Glaciimonas sp. PCH181: one gene and its partner. The protein of the gene in region 1 interacts with the protein of each later gene in a pairwise test. Links are inferred from orthologs where the notes say so. Each region holds a gene or a part of one and is shown on either strand. Other genes may lie near its edges. The genes, in order: C7W93_RS23360 and C7W93_RS10325.

Region 1 (3,224 bases):
ACTATATCGGCACGCCTATTGATCAAGAAGGTTTACTTAAGTATTTGATCAGTTTTCGTGACCATAACGAATTCCATGAGCAATGCGTTGAACGCATTTTCATGGATATCATGCAACACTGCGCCCCGCAAAAGCTTTCGGTCTATGCGCGTTATACCCGTCGAGGCGGATTAGACATCAATCCGTGGCGCTGCAACTTTTCTGGACCACCGCCGTCCAATCTGCGTCAAGCGCGTCAATAACACCTATTGGCGCGCAGTTTTTTTGCCAAAATAGTTATAAAAAAACATTTTCCGCACCGGTTCGGTTTGCGCGAGCGCGCACGCCTGCCAGCTGGCATTTGCCGCGCGAAAACATTATTTTTTAACATTCCCTATACGTCTTACGAGTCCGATATGCCCCGAAAATTTCTTTCATCCTGCCTGGCAGCCCTTACCACTTTTCTGTTGCTGTCGACAGCGTATGCGCAAGAAACTACTACTGAACCAGCCAGCACGAACAGCACTACCGGCAGCGTCGGCTGGTGGCAACAAACAAAAGACCGGCTCGGCAATATCGCCGACAATGGCGCTGAAGAAGTCTATCTTTCCGGTTATGCCTATCATGGCCGCAATACTTACACACCAGAGCGCATTAGAGAACTAAACGAGAAGGCTTGGGGTATCGGCGGCGGGCGTACCTTCCGAAACGCTGATGGAAACGACGAATCACTCTATTTTTTCGGCATCCGCGATTCCCATTTCAAACCGCAATTGATGGCTGGCTACGCTTACGAATGGGTCTTTAATGTCCCTAAAACGCCGCTTGAAGTCAGCGCTGGTTACACCGCCATGCTGGTGAGCCGTCAGGATTACTTCGGCGGATTTCCATTTCCACTACCTTTGCCTCTGGCTGGCATCGGAACAAAAAAAGCTAAATTGATGGTGTCTTACGTGCCGCGCCTTTCAGGAAACAAAGGTAACGGTGACGTTTTGCTGATATTTGCACGCTTCCAAGTTCAATAGAGCGCAGGCCTATCGTTACTTAGCCATTTTGCAATAACTAATCCGTCGAAGTTTGGCTCGGTCCATCAGGGAATCGCATAAAATAAACGAAATAATCCCCTATTTCGCTGCGATTCTGCGCAGCAGGCAGACTCTTGAGTGCTAGGCACCAAATTCAGGCCTATAATTCTGCTCAAGATCCCTATGATGCAAAAAACCACTTCGTAAAATGACTAATCTTGCAAAAATCCTGCCAGCACAAAATATCGTGCTGGATTTGGAAGTTTCCAGTAAAAAACGTGCCTTCGAGCAAGCTGGACTAATTTTCGAAAACAACTGCGGCATTGCCCGTTCCACCGTTTCCGATAACCTGTTTGCACGTGAGCGCCTGGGGTCTACCGGCCTTGGTCACGGCGTCGCCGTACCGCACGGGCGGGTTAAAGGTTTAAAGGCGCCGCTAGCAGCTTTTGTTCGACTGGCACAGCCGATTCCGTTTGAATCGCCGGATGGCGAACCGGTTAGTTTGCTGGTATTTTTGCTAGTCCCGGACAACGTGACGCAGCATCATTTGGAAATCCTTTCCGAAGTCGCTGAAATGTTCTCTAGCGATGCTTTCCGCGATATTCTCAATACCGATCCTGAGCCACTTTCAGTACATGCAAGGCTGGTGACATGGCAGCCGATGAATACCGAAAATGCATCCTAAAATACGGCAAAATACGCCATAATCGATTAGCCCAAAAAGTCTGGGATGACATTTCGACTCACTTAGCGATTAGCGACTAGCAGAACGCACCTCGACCTTTCTTATGCCCTCAAGCACTCCGCTCTCCATTCAACAACTCTACGAAGACAATCGCGAATCGTTGCAGCTAGGCTGGTTTGCCGGCTTCCCCGGTGGCGAGCGATTGATTTCGGGTGATGCGGCATCCGCTGCTGATCAGGTCGGCCATCTGAATTTGATCCATCCCGGACGAATTCAAGTGTTTGGACATCAAGAAACCCAATACTACAAACGCCTGTCCGAAACCTCGCGGGCCTATCAAACCTCAGAATTAGTGGCTGGCGTGCCGCCCGCATTTATCATCGCGCAAGGATTGGCAACGCCGCCCGATATTCTGGAAGTCTGCGACGAAAAAAATATTCCTTTATTTTCGACGCCGTTGCCCGCAGCGCAAGTGATCGATTATCTGCGTGTATATCTGTCCAAGAAACTGGCGCAGCGTATTACGATGCACGGCGTTTTCATGGACGTGCTTGGCGTCGGCGTCCTGATCACTGGCGAATCCGGTCTGGGTAAAAGCGAACTAGGATTGGAACTGATCTCGCGTAGTCATGGTTTAGTCGCCGATGATGCCGTCGAATTTGCAAGAATTGCGCCCAACATGATCGAGGGACGCTGCCCGCCGCTGCTGCAGAATTTGTTAGAAGTACGCGGCCTTGGCTTGCTTGATATCAAAACCATCTTCGGCGAAACTGCGGTCCGTCGCAAAATGCGCCTGAAACTGATCGTGCATTTGGTACGCCGCGCAACACTCGAAGAAAACTACGAACGTCTGCCGCTCGATGCCCACTACGATGATGTGCTGGGCTTACCTGTTCGCAAAGTGATCATTCCTGTCGCAGCCGGTCGCAATATCGCGGTATTGCTCGAAGCAGCGGTGCGCAACACTATTCTGCAATTACGCGGGATTGATACCCTCAAAGACTTCATTGCGCGTCAGCGCGCAGTGATGGATAGCGAGAGCGATATCTACTAACCGTAGTGCAACAATTGTGCATCTGACAGTCATAATAAAATGGCCCATCGATAATTTTCGATGGGCCATTTTTTTGCAATCCAGATAATAATGGCCTTGTCATTGCTCTGAAATTAATAGACTTTATAAGAGAACAATTTTGGGTAATTTAAGCGCGTATTTCGCTAGCAAATAACGGCAATGTTCAGCCAATTTTTTCATAAACCGTACTTCAAAACAACTGTTACGGTATGATAAGTCCATGCGCATAATTCTCATCACCGGTATTTCCGGCTCTGGCAAATCAGTCGCCCTGCGCGTTCTTGAGGACGCTGGCTATTTCTGTGTCGACAATCTGCCGCCGACATTACTCCGCGAACTAGTTGCAACCCGCATCAATGAAGGCGTGCAAATGCTCGCTGTGGCGACCGATGCACGCAGTGCCGATTCGTTAGCTGGCTTGCCTTCCGATATTCAAAAGCTCAAAGCAGAAGGTCACGAC
Region 2 (3,768 bases), on another replicon or contig:
TCCGTTTGTGAGGAGGGGATTAGTTGGGTCGCTATCGTACATTTAATTAGTAACTTGGTGAGGTTATGCGTCTGGTGCGGGGCTGGCTTCAAATTTGCGGAGCAATTATGGATACGATTAATTTCGGCGCATCTGGCGTTTTTCTTAGCGGTTTTACGGGCTTTTCCTGCTGTTGTGTTGCTGTAGTCAGAATGATCAATGTAAGTGGCGGAATATGTTGAGATGGCGCCTGGCATTTTTTCCTTATTTGTTTTTGAGGACGGTAATTGGTCGCCGGTCCTCAATGTTGTGGGGGATGTCGATAGTTTATGTGAAGGGTATTGCACAACTATCAGCGTAGTTAAGATTGGATCAAAGTAGTTTGGTTCGTTTTAATTCCTGAATAGCCGACACGCTCCAATATGCCGCTCCGATGTTTTTACCCAACACAAATTTCACAATTAAAAACTCCCTAAAACTAAGTAAGAAAAACCTGCAATTTAACTCTACAATTGATATTACTAACCCTAGTAAAAAACGCCCAAAAATCAAATGTCCTCCAACCATCCCGGCAACGATCAGCGTCCCGATCCTGACGCCTTGCTAGCGCGCATGCAAGCCGCACAAAATCTCGCAACGCGTGGCAAATTACGGATTTATTTCGGTGCATCCGCCGGAGTAGGAAAAACCTACGCCATGCTGACCGCCGCCCATAAACTCCAAGCCGAAGGGCGAGAAGTATTAGCAGGGGTCATTGAAAGCCACGGCAGAGTCGATACCGCCGGACTTCTCACCGGTCTGACGACTTTGCCGCTAAAACAGCTTTCTTATCGTGATAAACAATTACCCGAATTTGATCTCGATGCCGCGCTGGAACGTAAGCCGTCGTTAATATTGGTCGATGAACTGGCGCATTCCAACGCACCCGGTTCACGCCATCCCAAGCGCTGGCAGGATGTCGAAGAATTGCTCAGCGCAGGCATCGACGTATTTACCACTCTTAACGTTCAGCATCTGGAAAGCCTGAACGATGTCGTCGGCGGCATCACTGGTATTCGCGTTGCCGAAACCCTGCCCGATACTGTCTTCGATGCCGCCGACGAAGTGGTGCAAGTCGACGTTCCTGCCGATGAATTGCTGGCCCGATTACGGCTAGGAAAAGTCTATAAGCAGCCGCAAGCAGAACGCGCGTCTCGCAATTTTTTTCGCAAAGGCAATTTGATTGCATTGCGAGAATTGGCTTTGCGCCGTACCGCCGATCGCTTGCAAGGCGATGTGCAGGCCTATCGCATTGAAAAATCAATCGGCACCGTCTGGCAAACCGACGCCGCATTGCTTGCCTGCATCGGCCCGACGATTAACGCCGAGCATGTGATTCGCAGTACCGCGCGGCTGGCGACCCAATTGAATACCGAATGGCGCGCTGTGTATGTCGAAACACCGCGCTTGCAGCGGCTGCCATCGGCGCGGCGCGAGGCAATTTTAGAAACGCTTAAATTGGCACAGGCGCTGGGGGCAACGACGGCGGTGTTGTCGGGGGGCGATGTCGCCAAGGTGATTACGGATTTTGCCCGCAGTAATAATATTTCTAAAATCATCGTCGGACGTAGTCAGCATTACGGCCAATGGCGCTGGCAGGCGCTCTGGTCTTCGCAAAGCAATTTCGCGGCAAAACTGGCTGCCGAGGCCAAGGATATCGATCTGATCGAAATCGGTCAGCCGGCGATCCGTGCGGTGGGCAAGGGCGGTTCTGTCACTGCCTCGACCGAGCGTTATTCTGTCAAGCCAAAGCAGCTACTTGGTAAGGCCGGGGTATGGGGCTATGGGTGGGCAATTGCGGCCACTATTTTGGTGACGTTATTGGCGACGCCGATATTGCCCTACTTCGATTTGGCGAATATCGTAATGCTGTATTTGTTGGCAGAAATATTGATCGCGGTGCGCTTTGGACGCGGCCCGGCGATGACCGTGGCATTTTTAAGTATTGCGTCGTTTGATTTCTTTTTTGTGCCGCCGCGATTCTCATTTGCGGTCAGTGATTTTCAGTATTTGATGACGTTTGGCGTGATGCTGGCGGTGGGTTTGATCATCACGCATTTAACAACCGGTTTGCGGTATCAGGCCCGTGTCGCGTCGCATCGGGAGGCACGCTCGCGGGCATTGTTTGAGTTCTCTCGGGAGCTAGCCGGGGCGCTGCAAACTGAGCAGGTATTTGAGACTAGTCGAACATTTTTGCAACGCACTTTTAATGCGCAGACGCTGTTGCTGGTCCCGGATATGGACGGGCGTTTACAGGTGGCTGGCACGCAAAATGACATTCGTTCTGATGATAGCGATCATCAATCTTTAGATATCGGTATTGCGCAATGGGCGTTTGATAATGCGAAGAATGCGGGGATTGGGACCGATACATTACCGGCTAGTAATTATCTTTATTTGCCATTGATTGCGCCGATGCGCACGCGTGGCGTGTTGGCGATTTTGCCGCATAGTCGTCGCTGGATTTTGATTCCCGAGCAGCAGCAGCAACTGTATACTTTTGGCGCATTGGCAGCGATCGCGTTAGAGCGTGTGCATTATGTCGAGGTGGCGCAGGATGCGTTGATCAAGATGGAATCGGAGCGTTTGCGGAACTCATTATTGTCAGCGTTGTCGCATGATTTGCGCACGCCGTTGACGGCGTTGATTGGCTTGTCGGAGTCGTTGGTGTTGGCTAAGCCGCCGTTGCAAAGCGCACAGCAGGGCCTGGCAATTGCGTTGCATGATGAGACGTTGCGGATGAGCGCGTTGGTGACGAATTTGCTGGATATGGCGCGGATACAAAGTGGGGAAGTGAAGTTGAATTTGCAGTGGCAGCCGTTTGAAGAAGTCGTGGGTAGCGCGTTGCGCGCCAGCGCTTCTGCATTGGGTGGACATACTGTGGAGACGCACGTTGCGCATACGTTGCCGCTGGTTCGGTTTGATGCTGTGCTGATTGAGCGGGTGTTGTGTAATTTGCTGGAAAATGCAGCAAAATATGCGCCGCTTTCTTTCTCGCCGTTGGCGGGTACGATTGATTTATCAGCGGTGGTGACGGGGCGGTTTTTGTCGGTGACTGTTTCGGATCATGGGCCGGGATTGCCGGTCGGCATGGAGGAGGCGATATTCGATAAGTTCACCCGTGGTGAACGTGAATCCGCCAAGCCGGGGGTTGGGTTGGGGTTGGCGATTTGCCGCGCCATTGTGGAGGCGCATGGTGGGACTATTCATGCGCGTGGGGGGGGAAGTTTGCATCCTGATTTGCATGCCGCTGCTGGTGCGGATGCTGATGCAAATACGGGCGCTGCATTTACCTTTACCATTCCGTTGGGTGTGCCGCCTAGCATGCCGGAGCCGGAAGAAGGTGAGTTTAATCCGGTTGATTTATCTAACTAACTATTTATCATGAGTGCATCTCAGCCTGTTGCTATTTTGGTCGAAGACGAGCCGCAAATTCGTCGTTTTGTGCGTGCTGCCCTGGAGGATGAGGGGTGGCAAATTTATGAGGCGGATACGATGCACCGGGGGTTGATTGATACCGGGACGCGGAAGCCTAATTTAATTATTTTGGATCTTGGTTTGCCGGATGGCGATGGGATCGATTTTATTCTTGATGTTAGAAAATGGTCGAAGGTGCCGATTATTGTGTTGTCTGCTCGGGTGAGCGAGACTGACAAAATCAAGGCGCTTGATGCGGGTGCGGATGATTATTTGAGCAAGCCATTCGGCGTGGGGGAGTTGTTGGCACGGGTGCGGGCTACTTTGCGGCGG

The links.
Region 2: the proteins of C7W93_RS23360 (region 1) and C7W93_RS10325 interact in binary tests that used the Escherichia coli proteins (3 or more experiments, as listed by UniProt). The link is inferred for Glaciimonas sp. PCH181 from one-to-one orthologs.

Annotation. Positions count from the first base shown.
Region 1 is NZ_PYFP01000006.1:51,931-55,154, forward strand. Bases 51-2,950 are described here. They hold C7W93_RS23360 (PTS sugar transporter subunit IIA), read left to right. Parts: upstream 51-1,212; coding sequence 1,213-1,689; downstream 1,690-2,950. Other genes in these bases: queF (NADPH-dependent 7-cyano-7-deazaguanine reductase QueF), read left to right, coding at 51-242; C7W93_RS23355 (hypothetical protein), read left to right, coding at 396-1,004; hprK (HPr(Ser) kinase/phosphatase), read left to right, coding at 1,793-2,743. Also shown: more of queF, read left to right, coding at 1-50; RNase adapter RapZ, read left to right, coding at 2,985-3,224. UniProt on the Escherichia coli protein: Seems to have a role in regulating nitrogen assimilation.
Region 2 is NZ_PYFP01000001.1:2,240,320-2,244,087, reverse strand. The notes cover bases 150-3,593. They hold C7W93_RS10325 (DUF4118 domain-containing protein), read left to right. Parts: upstream 150-531; coding sequence 532-3,393; downstream 3,394-3,593. Other genes in these bases: kdpE (two-component system response regulator KdpE), read left to right, coding at 3,403-3,593. Also shown: more of kdpE, read left to right, coding at 3,594-3,768. UniProt on the Escherichia coli protein: Member of the two-component regulatory system KdpD/KdpE involved in the regulation of the kdp operon. KdpD may function as a membrane-associated protein kinase that phosphorylates KdpE in response to environmental signals.